One region of the Agrobacterium sp. DSM 25558 genome, then DNA from elsewhere that is predicted to be linked to it. Evidence: predicted binding sites of a transcription regulator. Region 1 holds the regulator's gene; each other region holds the start of a gene.

Evidence for each region. The regulator LexA, encoded in region 1, represses DNA repair genes until DNA is damaged. The targets are predictions, from matches to a motif close to TGTTCNNNNTGTGTTCNG.
Region 2: the regulator LexA is predicted to act here: its motif matches at 1,921-1,938, upstream of DSM25558_RS19410 (ImuA family protein).
Region 3: the regulator LexA is predicted to act here: its motif matches at 1,937-1,954, upstream of DSM25558_RS08065 (energy-coupling factor ABC transporter ATP-binding protein).
Region 4: the regulator LexA is predicted to act here: its motif matches at 1,646-1,663, upstream of DSM25558_RS07840 (PA0069 family radical SAM protein).

The regions. Positions count from the first base shown of each region.
Region 1 covers NZ_FMUD01000001.1:209,942-214,152, reverse strand. The annotation lists gene DSM25558_RS01115 (ComEC/Rec2 family competence protein) at 1-834, shown strand, start outside; gene DSM25558_RS01110 (glutathione S-transferase family protein) at 855-1,532, opposite strand; gene lexA (transcriptional repressor LexA) at 1,923-2,645, opposite strand; gene kdsA (3-deoxy-8-phosphooctulonate synthase) at 2,919-3,767, shown strand; gene eno (phosphopyruvate hydratase) at 3,993-4,211, shown strand, end outside.
Region 2 covers NZ_FMUD01000025.1:52,280-56,490, reverse strand. The annotation lists gene DSM25558_RS19420 (polysaccharide biosynthesis/export family protein) at 1-573, shown strand, start outside; gene DSM25558_RS19415 (O-antigen ligase family protein) at 581-1,846, shown strand; gene DSM25558_RS19410 (ImuA family protein) at 1,981-2,742, shown strand; gene DSM25558_RS19405 (Y-family DNA polymerase) at 2,657-4,174, shown strand; gene DSM25558_RS19400 (error-prone DNA polymerase) at 4,171-4,211, shown strand, end outside.
Region 3 covers NZ_FMUD01000007.1:52,211-56,421, reverse strand. The annotation lists gene DSM25558_RS08080 (alpha/beta fold hydrolase) at 1-1, opposite strand, end outside; gene DSM25558_RS08075 (TetR/AcrR family transcriptional regulator) at 166-705, shown strand; gene DSM25558_RS08070 (winged helix-turn-helix domain-containing protein) at 711-1,901, opposite strand; gene DSM25558_RS08065 (energy-coupling factor ABC transporter ATP-binding protein) at 2,013-2,693, shown strand; gene DSM25558_RS08060 (CbiQ family ECF transporter T component) at 2,690-3,310, shown strand; gene DSM25558_RS08055 (biotin transporter BioY) at 3,330-3,893, shown strand; gene DSM25558_RS08050 (histone deacetylase family protein) at 3,921-4,211, shown strand, end outside.
Region 4 covers NZ_FMUD01000007.1:1,696-5,906, reverse strand. The annotation lists gene DSM25558_RS07855 (4-(cytidine 5'-diphospho)-2-C-methyl-D-erythritol kinase) at 1-462, shown strand, start outside; gene moaB (molybdenum cofactor biosynthesis protein B) at 459-1,004, shown strand; gene DSM25558_RS07845 (glycosyltransferase family protein) at 1,005-1,523, opposite strand; gene DSM25558_RS07840 (PA0069 family radical SAM protein) at 1,725-2,882, shown strand; gene DSM25558_RS07835 (ribonuclease HII) at 3,171-3,824, shown strand; gene DSM25558_RS07830 (HAMP domain-containing methyl-accepting chemotaxis protein) at 3,840-4,211, opposite strand, start outside.

The DNA of each region.
Region 1 (4,211 bases):
AAGACCGTGTCGAGTTGGGGCGGTGACGAGACGATTGGACGGCAAAATGGCTGGTTTCTGGCGATTTCAACAACGGGTTTCCTGCTGCTGGCATTGCTTCGCACACGACTTGCCTTGATTGGGTTGCCCTTCATAGCCGCCGGCTTTGCCATGCTTCTGATCGAGCAGGGGCGCGATAAACCGGACCTGCTGATCTATGAGGATGGTTCGCTGGTCGCGCTGACATCCGCAGACGCGGTTGCCTCCACCAAACAACGCGCCTCCGGCTTCGTTTACGAGCAATGGCAAAGAGCCGTGCCTTTACCCGCGCATCACGTCGCCCCCAAAATGCTCGATCGTGTCACGTCACCTGCTGGTGATGATGCAGAGGAAGCGGTTAGCTCTCAAGCCCGCACGGCGGGTTTGACCGATATCGAAAAGTCGCGGGCTGCCGAGGAGATGCGAGCAGCAACCGGTGCCACGGATATATTCACCTGCCGCAAAGATATGTGGTGTGTGGCTAAGTCGCAGAAGGGCGTAACTGTAGCGGTTATTTCCAACACTGCGCTGACGGGAACGGCATGCGACGTTGCCGACCTAGTGGTGACGACACGCAGAGTGCCCTTCGCCGCCTGTCGGTCCGGTGCGATCCTGATCAGTCAGGAGACATTACGACGTACCGGCTCCATGGAAGTCTGGCTTGGCCGTAAAGGCGACGCCGTTCTACGGGCGAAGGTTGCAATGCAGGGTCAGGATCGATCATGGACCATGCACCGCAGTTATGATTGGCGCAGCGAGGACTTCGATCCCGAGTTGCCTGCGCATATCGAAAATATGTTGGCGCTGGACCCATAGCGTGTGGCTGCCGCCATTTGCTATTTCGCGCGCAGATCCGCTGTCCATTCTCCCACGGCCCGCGCCTCAGCCTCGTGACCCGCATCTCGCCACGTTTCCAGCAAAGCAGCACCCTGCCATTCCTGCATGGCGGAAAGGGAAAGCAGGCGGTTTTTGTAGGCTTCGGCCTCCACCGACAGAGGTGTAGAGTAGGTCTGGAACCGGAATGCAACGGGGCAGTAGAACGCATCTATAGCGGTGAAGTTTTTCCCTGCCAGAAACGGACCACCAAAAGCTGCCAAGCCGTCCTGCCAGAGCGCGTCTATTCGAGATATGTCCCTCTGCAGGGGCTCGCTGATGGACGATGGCCGTATGCGCAAACCGACGCTCATTGGGTGTTCGTTGCGCAACGCCTGAAAACCAGAATGCATCTCGGCAGTCGCCGAGCGCGACCACGCCCGCGCTTTGGCATCACTTGCCCACACACCATCATGGCGCTCTGCCAGATATTCAGCGATGGCGAGGCTGTCCCATACGGTCAGGTCATTTTCTACGAGGCAGGGCACCTTTCCCGACGGAGAGAAGCGCGTGAAATCGTGGTTCGACGTGCCAAACTGTACGAGTTTTTCGTTGAACGAAATCTCCAAGGTTCGCATCAAAACCCATGGCCGCAGGGACCATGAAGAGTAATTCTTGTTGGCTATGTAAAGATCATACATGTCAATGTTCCCCATTATCGTCCATCAATACGGCACGCAATAGACCGGATACAGGCCGCCGGAGTGATAATGCTCATCAAACTATTTGATGGCCGCGGACGGACCTACCCGAAAACAACATTTAGGTACGCCAACGTTGGTAACTGTTCGTTCGATCTTCGATAAGACGAGCGCGAGGCACACAGCGACGTAGTGATTCTCAGATGCAACGAGATTGAGATACACCAATTAGTGGATTTCGTGACCCGACTAATGAATATAGGTTTTGTAGCCTAACTGCCGTGATTTTTTGTGGTCTTAAATTGATATTTCAGACAGGCTGGCAGGGAATATTATGACCATCAAAATACAATTTGAGTAGCGGGCATGACAACGCATGCCCGCAACATATTAATGATAACGGCGGATCAAACCGACCAGCTTGCCTTGAATTTTCACTCTGTCCGGTCCGAAAATTCGCGTCTCATAGGCAGGGTTTGCAGCCTCCAGCGCAATGGAAGCGCCTTTTCGGCGGAAGCGCTTCAGCGTTGCTTCCTCGTCATCGACCAGAGCCACAATGATATCGCCCGGATTTGCAGTGCTTCCATCGCGAATAATGACCGTATCACCATCGAAAATCCCGGCTTCGATCATCGAATCGCCTTTGACTTCCAGAGCGTAGTGCTCGCCCGAACCCAACATATCCATCGGAACGACAACGTCATGGGTGTTGTTTTGAATTGCGGAAATCGGCACACCCGCAGCTATCCGGCCCATAACTGGGACGCTAACAGAATTGGGTGCGCTGTCGTTGGACGCTGCGGGACGGGGCGGCTGTTCAGCCACCTTTGCTTTGCCCAGGCTACCCTCGATAACGCTGGGTGAAAACCCGCGTTGAGGCTTGGCTTGTGGCGAATAGGATTCGGGAAGCTTGATGACTTCCAAAGCGCGCGCCCGATTCGGTAGCCGGCGAATGAAGCCGCGCTCCTCAAGTGCGGTGATCAACCGATGGATACCTGATTTTGAAGCAAGATCGAGTGCATCTTTCATTTCATCGAAAGATGGCGGCACGCCGGACTCTTTCATTCTTTCATGAATGAACAGAAGCAATTCCTGCTGTTTGCGCGTGAGCATGAAGGAACACCCTTGGAATTAGAGGCGAAGATTCGCGAAACAAATACAGAACGAACACTATATGTTCCATATGTGTTCTGCAATCCCTTAAAATTCGGTGAAATTCATTTAAGCATCTGTTGATGCGTAAATCAGCAACACCAGATGGTCTTACGCGGACCTATACCGTGACTCTGGGCCGCCTTGCTGCTAAATGCGTGGCCAACAAACGATAAGGGAATATCTCGATGGTCTGCACCATTGAAATCGCCCGCTTTATTGCAAGGAAAGACGATGAGTGTAACGAACAATCTGAAAGTCGTTGCGGGGCAGGGCTCCAAAGCGGTTTCCTTTTCCAATACAGAACGCTTTTCGCTGATCGCCGGACCTTGCCAGATGGAAAGCCGCGACCACGCATTCATGATTGCGGAAACGTTGTCAGAGCTGTGTGGCAAGCTGGGTATCGGGCTGGTTTACAAGTCTTCTTACGATAAAGCCAACCGCACGTCCCTTTCCGGCCAGCGGGGCATCGGTATCGACAAGGCATTGGAGATTTTTGCCGAGTTGAAGGCGCAGTTCGGCTTTCCGGTTCTGTCGGACATTCACACGGAAGAACAGTGCGGCATCGTTGCGCCGGTGATTGATATTCTGCAAATTCCGGCGTTTCTCAGCCGTCAGACGGATCTACTGGTGGCTGCTGCCAAGACTGGTCGCGTCATCAATGTCAAAAAGGGCCAGTTTCTGGCGCCGTGGGATATGAAGAACGTTCTGGCGAAGCTGAACGACAGCGGTAACCCGAATGTGCTGCTGTGCGAACGCGGTGCGTCCTTCGGTTACAATACGCTGGTGTCTGATATGCGCTCCCTGCCGATCATGGCATCTCTGGGCGCACCGGTTGTTTTCGATGCTACCCACTCCGTGCAGCAGCCGGGTGGGCAGGGCGGTTCGACGGGCGGTCAGCGCGAATTCGTGGAAACATTGTCGCGTGCTGCTGTTGCCGTTGGCATCGCGGGTCTTTTCGTGGAAACACATGAGGACCCGGATAACGCGCCATCGGATGGTCCGAACATGGTTCACCTGAAGGACATGCCGAAGCTTCTGGAAAAGCTGCTCGCTTTTGACGACATCGCCAAATCTGCGTGACGGGTTTTGGCCTTAATCGGCTTTTATTGAAAAGCGGTGCCTGAAACGGGCACCGTCATTGTAATTTCTTGCGCGTCGTCTACAGCGACTGAAGAAATTCACATCGAGTCGCTATTCCGTCGCCCTGTTTATCGCGCCGATCATTCGAAAAGCGCTTCACAGTTTTCGGTATGCACTCTAAGACAGGCAACTGAAAAATCCTGTTCCAATCCCAAGGGAGAGATCATGACAGCCATTACCGATATCATCGCACGCGAAATTCTCGACAGCCGTGGCAATCCGACTGTTGAAGTCGATGTCTACCTGGAAGACGGCTCTTTCGGTCGTGCAGCAGTTCCATCGGGCGCATCGACAGGCGCGCACGAAGCCGTAGAACTGCGTGATGGTGGCAAGCGCTACCTCGGTAAGGGCGTTGAAAAGGCAGTTGAAGCTGTCAACACCGAA
Region 2 (4,211 bases), on a different contig from region 1:
GAACGCTATACGCTTCAGTTGAAGGCCCTGACCGATCTCAGGCAGCTTCTGGAAACGGAAGTCGAATCCCTGCAAAAGAAGTCGGAAACCCAGAATCGTCAGCTGCAACTGGCCAATGAGGACAAGGAAAAGGTAAACCGGCTGAATGAGCAGGGTCTTGCCCTTGCCCAGCGGCGGATTTCTGCCGAAGAGCGTGCCGCCGAAGTGGAGTCCACGCTTCTCGATATCGATACGTCTTCGTTGCGCGCCAAGCAGGATATCAACAAGGCAATGCAGGACGAGATCAACCTGCGCAATGATTGGGTCGCTCAGCGCTCCAAGGAATTGCAGGATACAGAAGCTGAACTGCAGAAGCTGAACCTGCAACTCGGCACCAGCCGCGAATTGATTTCCGAAGCACTGGCGCAATCAGCCGAGGCCATTCGCTTTGATCCTTCGGGCAAGTCGGCGACCATCACCTACGTTATCGTTCGCGAACAGGACGGTACATCGAAGGAAATCAAGGCTGACGAAACCACATCCATTCAGCCTGGTGATGTGATAAAGGTGTCATCAGACGTTCTGATGCAGTGAGGCCCACATGCGGATTGCCAAATCGGCACTGATCGATCCGGATAGAAACGGCCTTTACGGAATGGCGGCGGTGGCGCTGTCATTCTTCGTCTTCGCCTATTCATCCAAGTTCGGCATGGTCTCGGTCCTTGCCTACTACGCCGTGTGGCTCCCACTCGTTCTGGTGGATTACCGTCGTGTTTTGGGCAATTACACCCGTTACCTCTGGATTTTCGGTTTCGGTATTCTCGCGGTGCTCTCCAGTTTCTGGTCGGACGCCATGTCCACAACCATGAGGGCATCCATTCAATATATGACGCATATCGTCTGCGCACTGATTGCGATGCGCGTCATCTCGATCACCACACTGACGCGCGGTGCGCTTATCGGCATTATTGTCGTTCTGCTTTATTCCATGCTGTTCGGTATTTATCTTTTCGATGCTCTGGATGGCACATTCAGTTTCGTCGGTGCTTTTTCCTCCAAGAATCAGCTTGGTTTCTATGCATCTCTCGGTGTGATTTTTGCCGCCTCCTCGGTGCTGGTGCTGCGTCAGCGCGACATGATCTGGCTTGGTATTGCCGGAATGGCAGGCTTGCTCTCAGCTTATTGCCTGCTGGCATCACAATCGGCCACGTCAGTCATCACGACGGCCGCCGTTGTTGCTCTCATCATCGGCTTTATGCCCATGGGCATGCTGTCTCCCGCCAATCGCAAGATGATCTTTCTTGCTCTGGTGGGCGCAGGTGGCCTGCTTGTGGTGGCGGCTTTGCAATTTGGCCTGCTGGATGCGGTGCTTGGCATTTTCGGCAAGGACTCGACACTGACCGGGCGCACCTATCTATGGCAGCAAGGCATCGAGGCCGCGAAAGCCTCTCCTATCCTGGGCGTAGGCTATCAAGGCTTTTGGGTCGTGGGCTTTTATGATGCCGAGCGTCTGTGGGACGATTTCTTCATCACCACGCGCAGCGGTTTTCACTTCCACAATACCTATATCGAAACCGTCGTAGAGAATGGCTTCGTTGGCTTGGCACTGCTGGTTATGGTGCTGTACGGAACGCTCCTCGGGCACTTGCGCTCTGTGCTGGTGCGCAACCGCGATCCGCAGGGACTGATCCTTTTTGCTCTTTGCGCGCTGTTCGTTGTGCGATCCTTCGTGGAAATCGACATTATCTTCGCCTATCAGATCGGCTCTTTCCTGCTCTATTATTCAGCAGGAAAACTGACGCTGCCAAAGCGTGTGGCCGCTGGCGCATTTTCTGGCGTGGCCATGCGCCCTGTGCCGGGGCGCTGACTTTCATCAATATGGAGACGTCTTTTTGTCTTATCCACAGGACGCGGGAAAGCTTATTGACTCTTTGCTGAAATAGGAACAAAAAGTGAACAAGTAGTTTTTGAAGCGTGAAGTGCCTCTAAAAGTGTTGTGTCATGCATAAACGCGCCGAACAGTTGGTTGTCGAAGAATTGCGGGAGCGGCTGGAGCGGATCACGCAAGGTCCGGTACGGCATCATGAAACCCTGCCTTTCGGTGTTCCTTCCATTGATGAGCATCTGCCCGGCGGCGGCTTGAAGCTCGGAAGTTTGCACGAGGTCAGCGGTGGCGGCAATGGTGCCGTGGATGGCGCTGCTCCGGCGCTGTTTTCCGCAGGCATAGCCGCACGTGTGAAAGGCAAAATTCTTTGGTGCGTGACCCGGCCTGATCTGTTCATGCCTGCCTTGACGCAGGCGGGCCTATCGCAAAACCGCCTGATCATTGTGGAGTGTCGCGATGAAAAAGGCGTGCTGGACTGTTTCGAAGAGGGCTTGCGCTGCAACGGCTTCGGGGCAGTGGTGGGTGAAGTGTCGAAACTGCCAATGACCATCTCCCGACGTTTGCAATTGGCGGCGGAAGGGTCCGGGGTCGTCGGTCTCGCAATTCGTCGCTGGCGTCATCCATCCGGTGCTGTTGAGTTCGGACAGCCGACGGCTGCCGTCACGCGGTGGCGCATTTCCGTGCGGCCCTCCACACCCTTGCCGGTGCAGGGGGTGGGTCGGGCGCGTTGGTTTCTGGAGCTTTTGCGGTGTCGTGGCGGCGAATGTGCCGATTTTGAAGTGGAAGCCTGTGATGCAAAGGGTCGTCTCGCTCTACCTGCCGACATGGTCGACAGACCGCTACCGCAGGACGCTTGGCAAACAAGCGCCACCGCTTGACCGCCCGGTGGTGATGATTGCCAGACAGGGAAGTCGTCGGGTAATCGCAGCGCAGGATGTTGCGGCAGCATCGGCTGGCCTGAGGCTCGGCATGCCGGTCAGCAAGGCGCAGGCCATTCTGCCCGGCCTCATCGTGGAGGAGTTGCAGGCTGCCGAGGATGCCAAAGCGCTGCGGGACCTCGCCTTCTGGTTCCTGCGGATCTACGCACCGATTGTCGCGCCTGATCCGCCTGATGGTCTGGTGCTGGATACGACGGGTGCGGACCATCTGCATGGCAACGAACATCTGATGCTGACCGGCATGATCAACCGCCTGCACGGGCTTGGCTTTACGGCACGTGCTGCGATTGCCGACAGCTGGGGTGCCGCGCATGCGCTGGCTCGCTTCGGCAAGGATGCCGCAACCATCGTGCCGCAAGCGGGTGCCTTTGCCGCACTCGCATCTCTCCCCTTGGCGGCTCTTCGTCTGGAGCCGAGGACCGTGGCCGATCTGAAAGTGCTGGGCTTTCGCCACATTGGGCAGTTGATGGCAACAGCGCGTGCGCCGGTCACGCTGCGTTTCGGCCCGCAGGTGGGTCGCAGGCTGGATCATGCTCATGGCCTGCTGTCAGAACCGATTGAGCCGATCCGCGTGCCGGAATTGGTCGAAGTTTTTCGCTTCTTTGCCGAACCCATTTCTGCTGCCGAGACCATCGCACGATACACCGAAAAGCTCGTTCGCCGGCTTTGTCTCGGGCTGGAAAAGCGTGGCCTCGGCGCACGACGTGTCGATCTCGTGCTGCACCGGGTCGATAGCGGCTTGCAGGCCATCCGCGCCGGAACCTCCAAACCGGTTCGCGACGTCAAGCAATTGACCCGCCTCTTGAGCGACCGGATCGATACGATCGACCCCGGTTTCGGCATCGAGAAAATGACTCTGACGGCAACCCACGCGGAAGCGCTGGTGGTGGGGCAGGCGCGCTCCACCCTGCTGGATGATGCGAAAGCCGATATTGGTGAAACCGTCGATGTCATCATCAACCGCGGCCACAAGGTCTATCGTTATGCGGCAGTCGCCAGCGATGTACCCGAACGTTCCGTCCAGATGGTTGCTGCACAGTCTGCCGCTGATCCTCTCGGCTGGCCGGACCACTGGCCACGTCCAGTTCGCCTCCTTGCCCGCCCGGAGCCGATCAAGACAATGGCACTGTTGCCGGATCATCCGCCCAAAAGCTTCACATGGCGCGGTGTCCGCCGTCTGGTGAAACGGGCCGATGGGCCGGAACGCGTTTTCGGTGAATGGTGGAAACGCGACTGCGAACAGGCTGCAGTTCGCGATTATTTCACCGTGGAGGATGAGGCAGGCGAGCGCTTCTGGATTTTCCGCTACGGTGATGGTGAGCACGCCAATACCGGCTCCTTGAGCTGGTTTATGCACGGGCTATTCGGATGAGCGCTCAATATGCCGAACTTCAGGTGACATCGCATTT
Region 3 (4,211 bases), on a different contig from region 1:
TCGTGACCTCCAAAATCGTTTTTGTTGACATCGAGACGAGCCCATAGCTCGTTTGTCGAGATCAAAATACTACCGATCGGTCGTTTGTAAATAGGGAAAATATTTGATATGGTTCGAACGCTCGCCGTACTTTGCGACGAAGACTTGGATGGAGGTGGGTACCGCATGACAAAAGTAAGCAGAGAAAAGATCATCCGGGAGGCGCGTGAGCTATTTCGGGAAAAGGGCTATGTCGGCGCGTCGATGCAGGATCTGGCGGACAAAGTCGGCCTGCGAAAAGCCTCGCTCTATATGCGATTTCCCAACAAGGAAGCGCTCGTTCCGGAGGTTCTCAGCTTGACGCTGGATGAGACCTTTACCCAGCCGGATATCGACGGTTCAGATTGGTACACGGCCTACAAGGCGGTCGTCCGGGCGATTGCCGACAGCCTGACGGACCGCAAGCGTTGCGTGGGATTTCATCTGGCCTATGGCGTGGGTGACGACACGCCGATGGCCAAGGAAGCCGTACGGAATTTCTTCCAGGCTCACCGGGATCGGATGACCGACATATTGGAAAAGGCGATGCCACGTGACATTGCATCCATCACAGCCACGGATGCCCTTGTCCGCCTCGAAGGAGCGACGTTGCTTCTCGCCGTGTTCGATGATCCCGGCGCGATGGAACGGGCCGTAGACGCGGTCATGGCTGCGGTGCGCGACTAGATGATTTAACCCAGCCAACCATCCAGATACCGTACAGTCTCGACACCGGTAAATTTCGCCAGCCGGTTCAATTCTGCATCGAGCTTTGCAAGCCTCCCCGAAGACGTACGCACGTCCTTTTCAAGCCACAGGCGCTTTACATCCAGCGTTCCACCTTTACGCTCCGCCTTCATATCGATGCGACCTATCAGTTTGTCCCCTTCCAGAAGCGGGAAGACGTAATAGCCATATTGCCGCTTCGGCTCCGGCACGAAGACTTCGATGCGATAATAGAAGCCGAACAGGCGTTCGGTACGCGCGCGGTTGCGCAGCAGGGGATCGAACGGGCTGAGCACGCGGATGCGGTTGGGTGGCTCGATCTCCGATTCCGCCTCGCCCGCGAACCCTTCGAAGGCATACGAGACACGCTCCTTGGCACCATCCGAAGAGGCAAGCGAGACTTCGCAGAGCTCATCGCGATGATCAGTTACCCATTGCTTGGCTTCCTGCGGCGTGACGATGTCGAAGAAGGCGGAGATTTCGCCCGACGTCGCAAAGCCCAGCCGCGTCAGTGCTTCGCGGCAGGCCCAGTCGACGAACTCGTCGTGGTGAACCTCTTTATCGTGATGTTCAGCCGGAATGACCCGTTCTGCGAGATCATAGACCTTCTGAAAGTTCATGCGGCCAGCCACCGCCAGTTTGCCGGTGTGCCAGAGATATTCAAGCGCGGTCTTCGATGGATGCCAGTTCCACCAGCCGCCGGACTGATGGCCCTCCGCCTTCATATCCCGTGACATGACAGGGCCGTTTTCGGCAATGCGACGATAGGTCTCCTCGAAGTCCGCATCGAACCCCTCCCCCTGCCACTTGCGCCAGCGTTCCAGAATAACGGGCTCCCGGCGGCGGAAACGGTGTTTCCAATAGGGGTAGAAGGTCGCTGGCAGGATCGAGGCATCATGCGTCCAGTGCTCGAACAGCGCCCGGTCCTTCTCCAGCAGCTCCGTGAGGTGCTGGCGCTTGTAGGTCTGGTTGCGGGAAAAGATGATCTGGTGGTGCGCCCGCTCTACAGTGGCGATGCTATCCAACTGTACGAAGCCGATATCCGTGATCAGTTTCAACAAATCGGCCTTGCCCATGGCACGGCTGGGCGATGCGGATAGACCCTGTCGCGCCAGGAAGATACGTCGTGCTGCTTCGTTCGAAATCAGAATCGCCATGGCAAAAGCCTATGGTTGCGAGACTGAAAAATCAATGTTCTTTTTTTGTTCCTTGTTTCGTTTGCCCTCTCCTGCGTTTATAGGAACAGCGAGAGCATTTGGGGACTGGCAGTGGATATTCGTTTTAACGATGCGGGGGTGGCGTTTGAGGGTAGAGCGGCGGTCGAGCCTCTTACGCTGACGCTTAACCAACGACGCATCGGGATTATCGGTCTCAATGGTTCGGGCAAAACGACCTTCGCGCGGATGATCAACGGCTTGACGAAACCGACGAGTGGCCATGTCAGCGTCAACGGGCTGGATACGGTCAAAGATGCGTCCGATGTCTTGAAGGATGTCGGCTTCATCTTCCAGAACCCACAAAACCAGATCATCCTGCCCATCATCCGCGATGACATTGCGTTCGGCCTGAAAAACAAGGGGCTGAGTAAGGCCGCCATCGATGCGGCAGTGGACGCCACCTTGCAGCGCTTCGATATCCAGCATCTGGCAAAACGTCGTGCGCATGAGCTTTCCGGTGGTGAGTTGCAGCTCTCGGCCCTTGCCGCGCTGACCATCACCAACCCGAAAATTCTCATCATGGACGAGCCGACCAACCAGCTGGACCTGAAGAACCGTGCGCTGGTGGAACGGACCATGGCGGGGCTGGAGCAGGGTTTGATCGTCATTACCCACGATCTTCCCCTGCTGGAAAGCTTTGACCGCGTGCTTCTGTTCCATCAGAACAGGCTTCATGCCAATGCATCCCCTGCCGAGGCCATCCAGCTTTACCGAGAGCTGGCACTGACATGAAAAGCCTGCATGTCGAAGGAAGCAGTTGGCTTTACCAGCTATCGCCCCGCATCAAGCTGGCGAGCCTAGCCCTGTTCAGCATCGGCCTGTTTCTTACGCGCGATCCGCTTATCCTCCTCGCCGCCGTTTCGATGGCGGGGTTGGTGCTGTGGCAGACGCACCTGGGCTTTCGGGAAATCGTTGCGCGGCTGCGGCCTGTTCTGCTGACCATTGCCATCATCGCAGCTTTCAGTTTTCTGCTAATTTCGGCAGCGGATGCGGCAATTGCTCTTTTGCGTTTGACGGCCCTGACGCTGCTGGCGACGGCGATTACGGCAAGTGTCAGCATTTCTCAGTTCATGGATGAAATCGCTTTTGCGCTGCGTCCGCTGGAAAAGCTGGGGCTCGCCAAGGCCGCCGATGTCGGCTTGGCGGTTGGGCTTGTCGTGCGTTTCGTGCCTGAAGTCATCAACCGCTACGAGACGTTGCGCGATGCGCACCGCGCCCGCGGAATGAAGACAAGGCTGCATACGATATTGGTTCCGCTGATCATTATGACGTTGAAGGATGCCGACGCGATTGCGGATGCCATTGACGCGCGCGGTTTCAGAGGCCAAACCTCATCTCCTGATATTTAAAGATGGGAGCCTATTGAGAATGAAAACCCGTGACCTCGTTCTGATCTCGCTGTTTTCAGCCATCATCATCGCGCTTGGCCTGTTGCCGCCCATCCCGCTTGGGTTCATTCCGGTGCCTATCACGGCCCAGTCGCTCGGTGTCATGCTGGCCGGTGTGGTGCTGGGTACGAAGCGTGGCACGCTGGCGGTTCTTCTCACAATCCTTATCGCCGCCATCGGCCTGCCGGTGCTATCGGGCGGTCGCGGTGGTCTTTCCATTTTCTACACGCCGACCACCGGCTTCCTGATCGGCTGGATTGCTGCCGTCTTTACCACGGGCTATTTGTCCGAGCGTTTGGTCAACAGGGATCAATCGGCTCTGGCACAGGGCTTGGGCTTCTTTCTGGCCAGCGTTGCCGGTGGTGTGATCGTTCTGTATGTGTTCGGCATAACCTATCTGGGCTTTGCAGCTGGCATCGGTTTTCAGAAGGCCTTTGTCGGCTCCATGGCCTTCATTCCGGGCGATGTCCTCAAGGCCGTTCTGGCCGCATTGGCTGGCCGCGCCGTGATGGCCGGTTATCCACTGTTGCCGCAGCGCGCGTAACGCTGCCGCTTTTCAGGAGTCACCGCCATGGCCACACGGCTTTACGAGCACCCGATATTCCTGGAACACATAACGCCTGCAGGGCACCCGGAGCGGCCTGACCGGCTGCGGTCGCTCAACATTGCGCTGGAACATCCGAATTTCGAGCGGCTGGAGCGGAAAGAAGCACCACAAGCCAACGAAGATTCGGTGTTGCTGGCGCATCCAGAGAGCCATCTGATTTCGATCATGCGACAGATTCCGGAGGAAGACGGCGAGATCAACCGCATCGAGGCAGATACCTATGCCTCACCCAAAAGCCTGCAAGCGGCGCTGACC
Region 4 (4,211 bases), on a different contig from region 1:
CTTAAACTGGGGGCCGATGTGCCGATGTGCCTTGCCAGTCAGCCGCTGATTGCACGCGGCATTGGTGAAGACATCGAAATGCTCCATGACATGCCGGTGCTGAACCTCGTTCTCGTCAATCCACTAAAAGGTGTCTCGACACCGGAGATTTTCAAGCGCCTGACGAGCAAGAAGAATCCTACTTTGGAAGAACGTGGCGATGCACCATGGATGGCCTTTATCGGCAAAAGCCGCAATGATCTCGAGCCGCCAGCGCGGGCGGTTTTGACCGAAATCGGCGAGGCATCTGACCTGCTGTTACAGGCCGGTGCTGAACTGGTGCGTATGTCCGGTTCCGGTGCGACCTGTTTCGGGCTTTTCGCGACGGTGCAGGATGCTGAAACTGCGGCCAACACGCTTCGCCAATACCGTCCCGGCTGGTATGTTCAGGCAACGAAAACCATGGGCGGACCTTTGAGATGACTGTTGAAAGAGCATTTATTCCCGTCGGCATTGCGGTTCTGACCGTCTCCGACACCCGCACGATGGCAGACGACAAATCCGGCGATACCCTTGTCGCTCGCATTACCGAGGCTGGTCATCTTCTGGTGGACCGCGCCATCGTGGCGGATGACACGGCAGCCATTCAGGCACAGGTGCGGGACTGGACGCTATCCGACGAGATAGACGTCGTCATCACCACCGGCGGCACCGGCTTTACCGGGCGGGACGTGACGCCGGACGCGCTGGAGCCTCTGTTCGAGAAGCGCATGGATGGCTTTTCTGCCGTTTTCCACCGCATCTCCTATGACAAGATCAACACGTCCACCATCCAGTCGCGCGCAACGGCTGGACTTGCCAACTCTACCTTCATTTTCGTGCTGCCCGGCTCTCCCGGTGCCTGCAAGGATGCATGGGACGGAATCTTGAAGGCGCAGCTGGATTACCGCCACATGCCCTGCAATTTCGTGGAAATCATGCCGCGTCTGGACGAGCACCTGAAGCGCGGCAAGGCGCAAGGCTAACTACCGCGCCGCGCGCAGCACCCATGAGGGTATGAGCTCGGCGCTGAGGCGACGGGTTTTCTGCGATTTGGGGAAATGATCGAGCGGCATGCCGGACTTGGCGATCGACAGCGCTTCCTGCTTGGCTAACAGCAGGCCATATTCCAGCGGCGGCCTACGCCGTATGAAACGCGACAGAAACGATGGGCGGTAGTGGCGCGAGGGAGCAAAGCGTGCCGGCATCTTACCAAGCGCCGTATATTCGCTGATGTCAGCGATCCAGCCGCTTTGCGGGCGGCTGCCCGGCTCCATCATCAATATCCACTCGCCGCGTGCCGAGGCGATGATATCTCTGATGTCCCATTCCGTATAAAACCGGCAGCCAGCGGCTTCAGCCACACGCTCCGAGCCGTCGCTGGAGGCGTGATCCAACACGATGACGTCACTGATCAGCCCCTCCACGGCACCCGAAACGAGCGTGGAAAGGGTATGAGCAAGCTCCGGCTCCTGATCCCGGCATTCCATGATGACTGTCAGCATATGTCTATCTGCTTGTGATCCCTATGATCGATAAAATAGCAAAGCCTGCGCCGCCACAACATTTCATCGATAAAATTCCTACCGCAATGCAAAAGAAATAGCTATCGCGCGTTTCGACATTTTGTTCTTGTAATGTTCTCATTCGTGGTTTAAGAATCGATGCATCCACCAAGCCGGTTCATGCCGGTCAGGAGCATCCAGATGAGACAACATGTGCTTTCCGGGCAGGCTGCTTTTCAGCCGGGCCATACGCCAGATATCGCCAATGCGCTGGCCGATGCATCGGGCCTGCGGATTGAGATCGACCGACGTCGTGGACGTGGCGCGGGCATCAATCCCGGTGGACGCTTTGAGACTTTGCAGCACGAGCCTGTCGATGATGGCTGGCAGATCATTGAGGAACTGCCGGAGTTTCGCACCGAAGTGCAGGTGGAAAAACCCCGCACCATCATTACCCGTAACGATTCACCCGACATTCCCTTCGACCGCTCCATAAACCCCTATCGCGGCTGCGAGCATGGCTGCATCTATTGTTTCGCAAGGCCAAGCCATAGCTATATGGGCCTGTCTGCTGGTCTGGATTTCGAGGCGAAGCTATTTGCCAAGCCGGATGCCGCAAAGCTTCTGGAACGGGAACTGGGCAAGCCGGGGTACAAGGCGCGGGTGATTGCCATCGGCACCAATACCGATCCTTATCAGCCGATCGAGCGGGAATGGCGCATCATGCGGCAGATCCTCGAAGTGCTGGCAAAGGCCGAGCATCCCGTCGCCATCGTCACCAAATCCGGGCTGATCACCCGCGACATCGACATTCTTGCGCCCATGGCCGCCAAGGGGCTGGTGAAGGTGGGTATTTCGGTGACGACACTGGATCGCAAGCTCGCTCGCAGCATGGAGCCGCGCGCATCGACACCCACCAAACGGTTGGAAGCGATCAAGACACTGACGGAGGCTGGTATTCCGGTTGCCGTGATGATGGCTCCGGTCATTCCGGCCCTTAACGACCACGAGATCGAGCGGGTGTTGGAGGCTGGAAAGGCAGCCGGTGCGACAGAGGCGTCCTATGTACTGTTGCGTCTGCCACTGGAAGTCAGTCCGCTGTTTCGCGAATGGTTGCTGCGCAGCTATCCGCATCGCTACCAGCATGTCATGTCACTGGTGCGCTCCATGCGCGATGGCAAGGATTATGACGCCGAATTCGGAAAGCGGATGAAAGGGGCCGGACCCTATGCCTGGCAGATTGGCCGCCGCTTCGAGATGGCAACGAAAAGGCTTGGCCTGATCCGCCGCGGAATCCACCTTCGCGATGATCTGTTCATCGCTCCGGGAGGTGCAGGCGTGCAGCTTTCATTGCTTTGACGAGCCCTACCAGTTTGTTCGACCCGAACAGTCGCGACTGACTGGAATACGAAAAAGGCATCATGCCATGAGGGCTGATGTTTCAAGAATATCCGTAGCGTCTATGCCCTGCGCTACGGATTATGCCCCCGGTAATCTGCCGCCTCGCATGCGTTTTGCTCTTTTGCCCCAATTTAAAGAGCCAGAGGTCATAAGACCTCATGTAACGGCCTCCGCCCCGTGGCTGTTGCGAACGCCCTGCGACCGGGGGCTTGCGGGAGATCGGTTGCCTGTGCGAGTTTCCGCCGCATGAAGCAACGCACAGCATCCGATTCTCCTGCACTTTTTGACATGATCGATACCGGCCCGGATTTCAGTCTGGAACGTGAGGCCAGGAAACGCGGTCAGTGGCCGGTGGCTGGCACGGATGAAGCAGGACGTGGGCCATTGGCCGGTCCTGTGGTTGCCGCTGCTGTCATTCTCGATCCTGAGAATATTCCTGAGGGACTGAATGATTCGAAAAAGCTTTCCAAAGCCCGAAGAGAGGTTCTGTTCGAGAAAATCCTGGAAACATCCATCGTGTCTGTCGCCTCATCCGGTCCAGTCCTGATCGACCGCATGAACATATTGCGGGCTAGCCTGGATGCCATGCGTCGTGCCGTGCTCGGACTTCACCTAACACCTGCCCTCGTACTGGCCGATGGACGCGATATTCCTCCGGGTCTTTTGTGTGATGCGAAGGCTGTTATCAAGGGTGACGGTCGTTCCGTCTCCATTGCCGCCGCCTCCATCATCGCCAAGGTCACCAGAGACCGGATGATGGAAAGGGCCGGATTGATTCACCCGGCCTATGGTTTCGAAGCCCATGTGGGATATGGCACACCGACGCATCTGCGTGCCATCGAGGCCAATGGCCCCTGCCCGCTGCACCGCATGAGCTTTAGGCCCATGCGGACAGAGTGACGGGAAGGCCCAGACTTAGCTGGCGCGCCGCATCTCGTAGGCACCGTTATCCCGCCCGTGCGATCCCTGTGCGACGAGCTGGAATTTTTGCAGCAAGGTGCGCAGCTTATCGCTTTCGCTGGCAAGCGCCGATGTTGCAGATGTCGTTTCTTCGACCATCGCAGCATTCTGCTGAGTCGTCTGGTCCATCTGGTTGACGGCGGTGTTCAGTTCCGCAAGGCCTGTCGCCTGCTCCTGAGCGGAGGTCGCAATCGCTCCCATGTGTTCGTTCATCACGGTGACATGGCTTTCGATGGTTTTCAGCGCTTCGCCCGTCTGCTGCACGAGCTTGACACCATTTTCAACCTCCACCGATGACTTGCTGATGAGTTCCTTGATCTCCTTGGC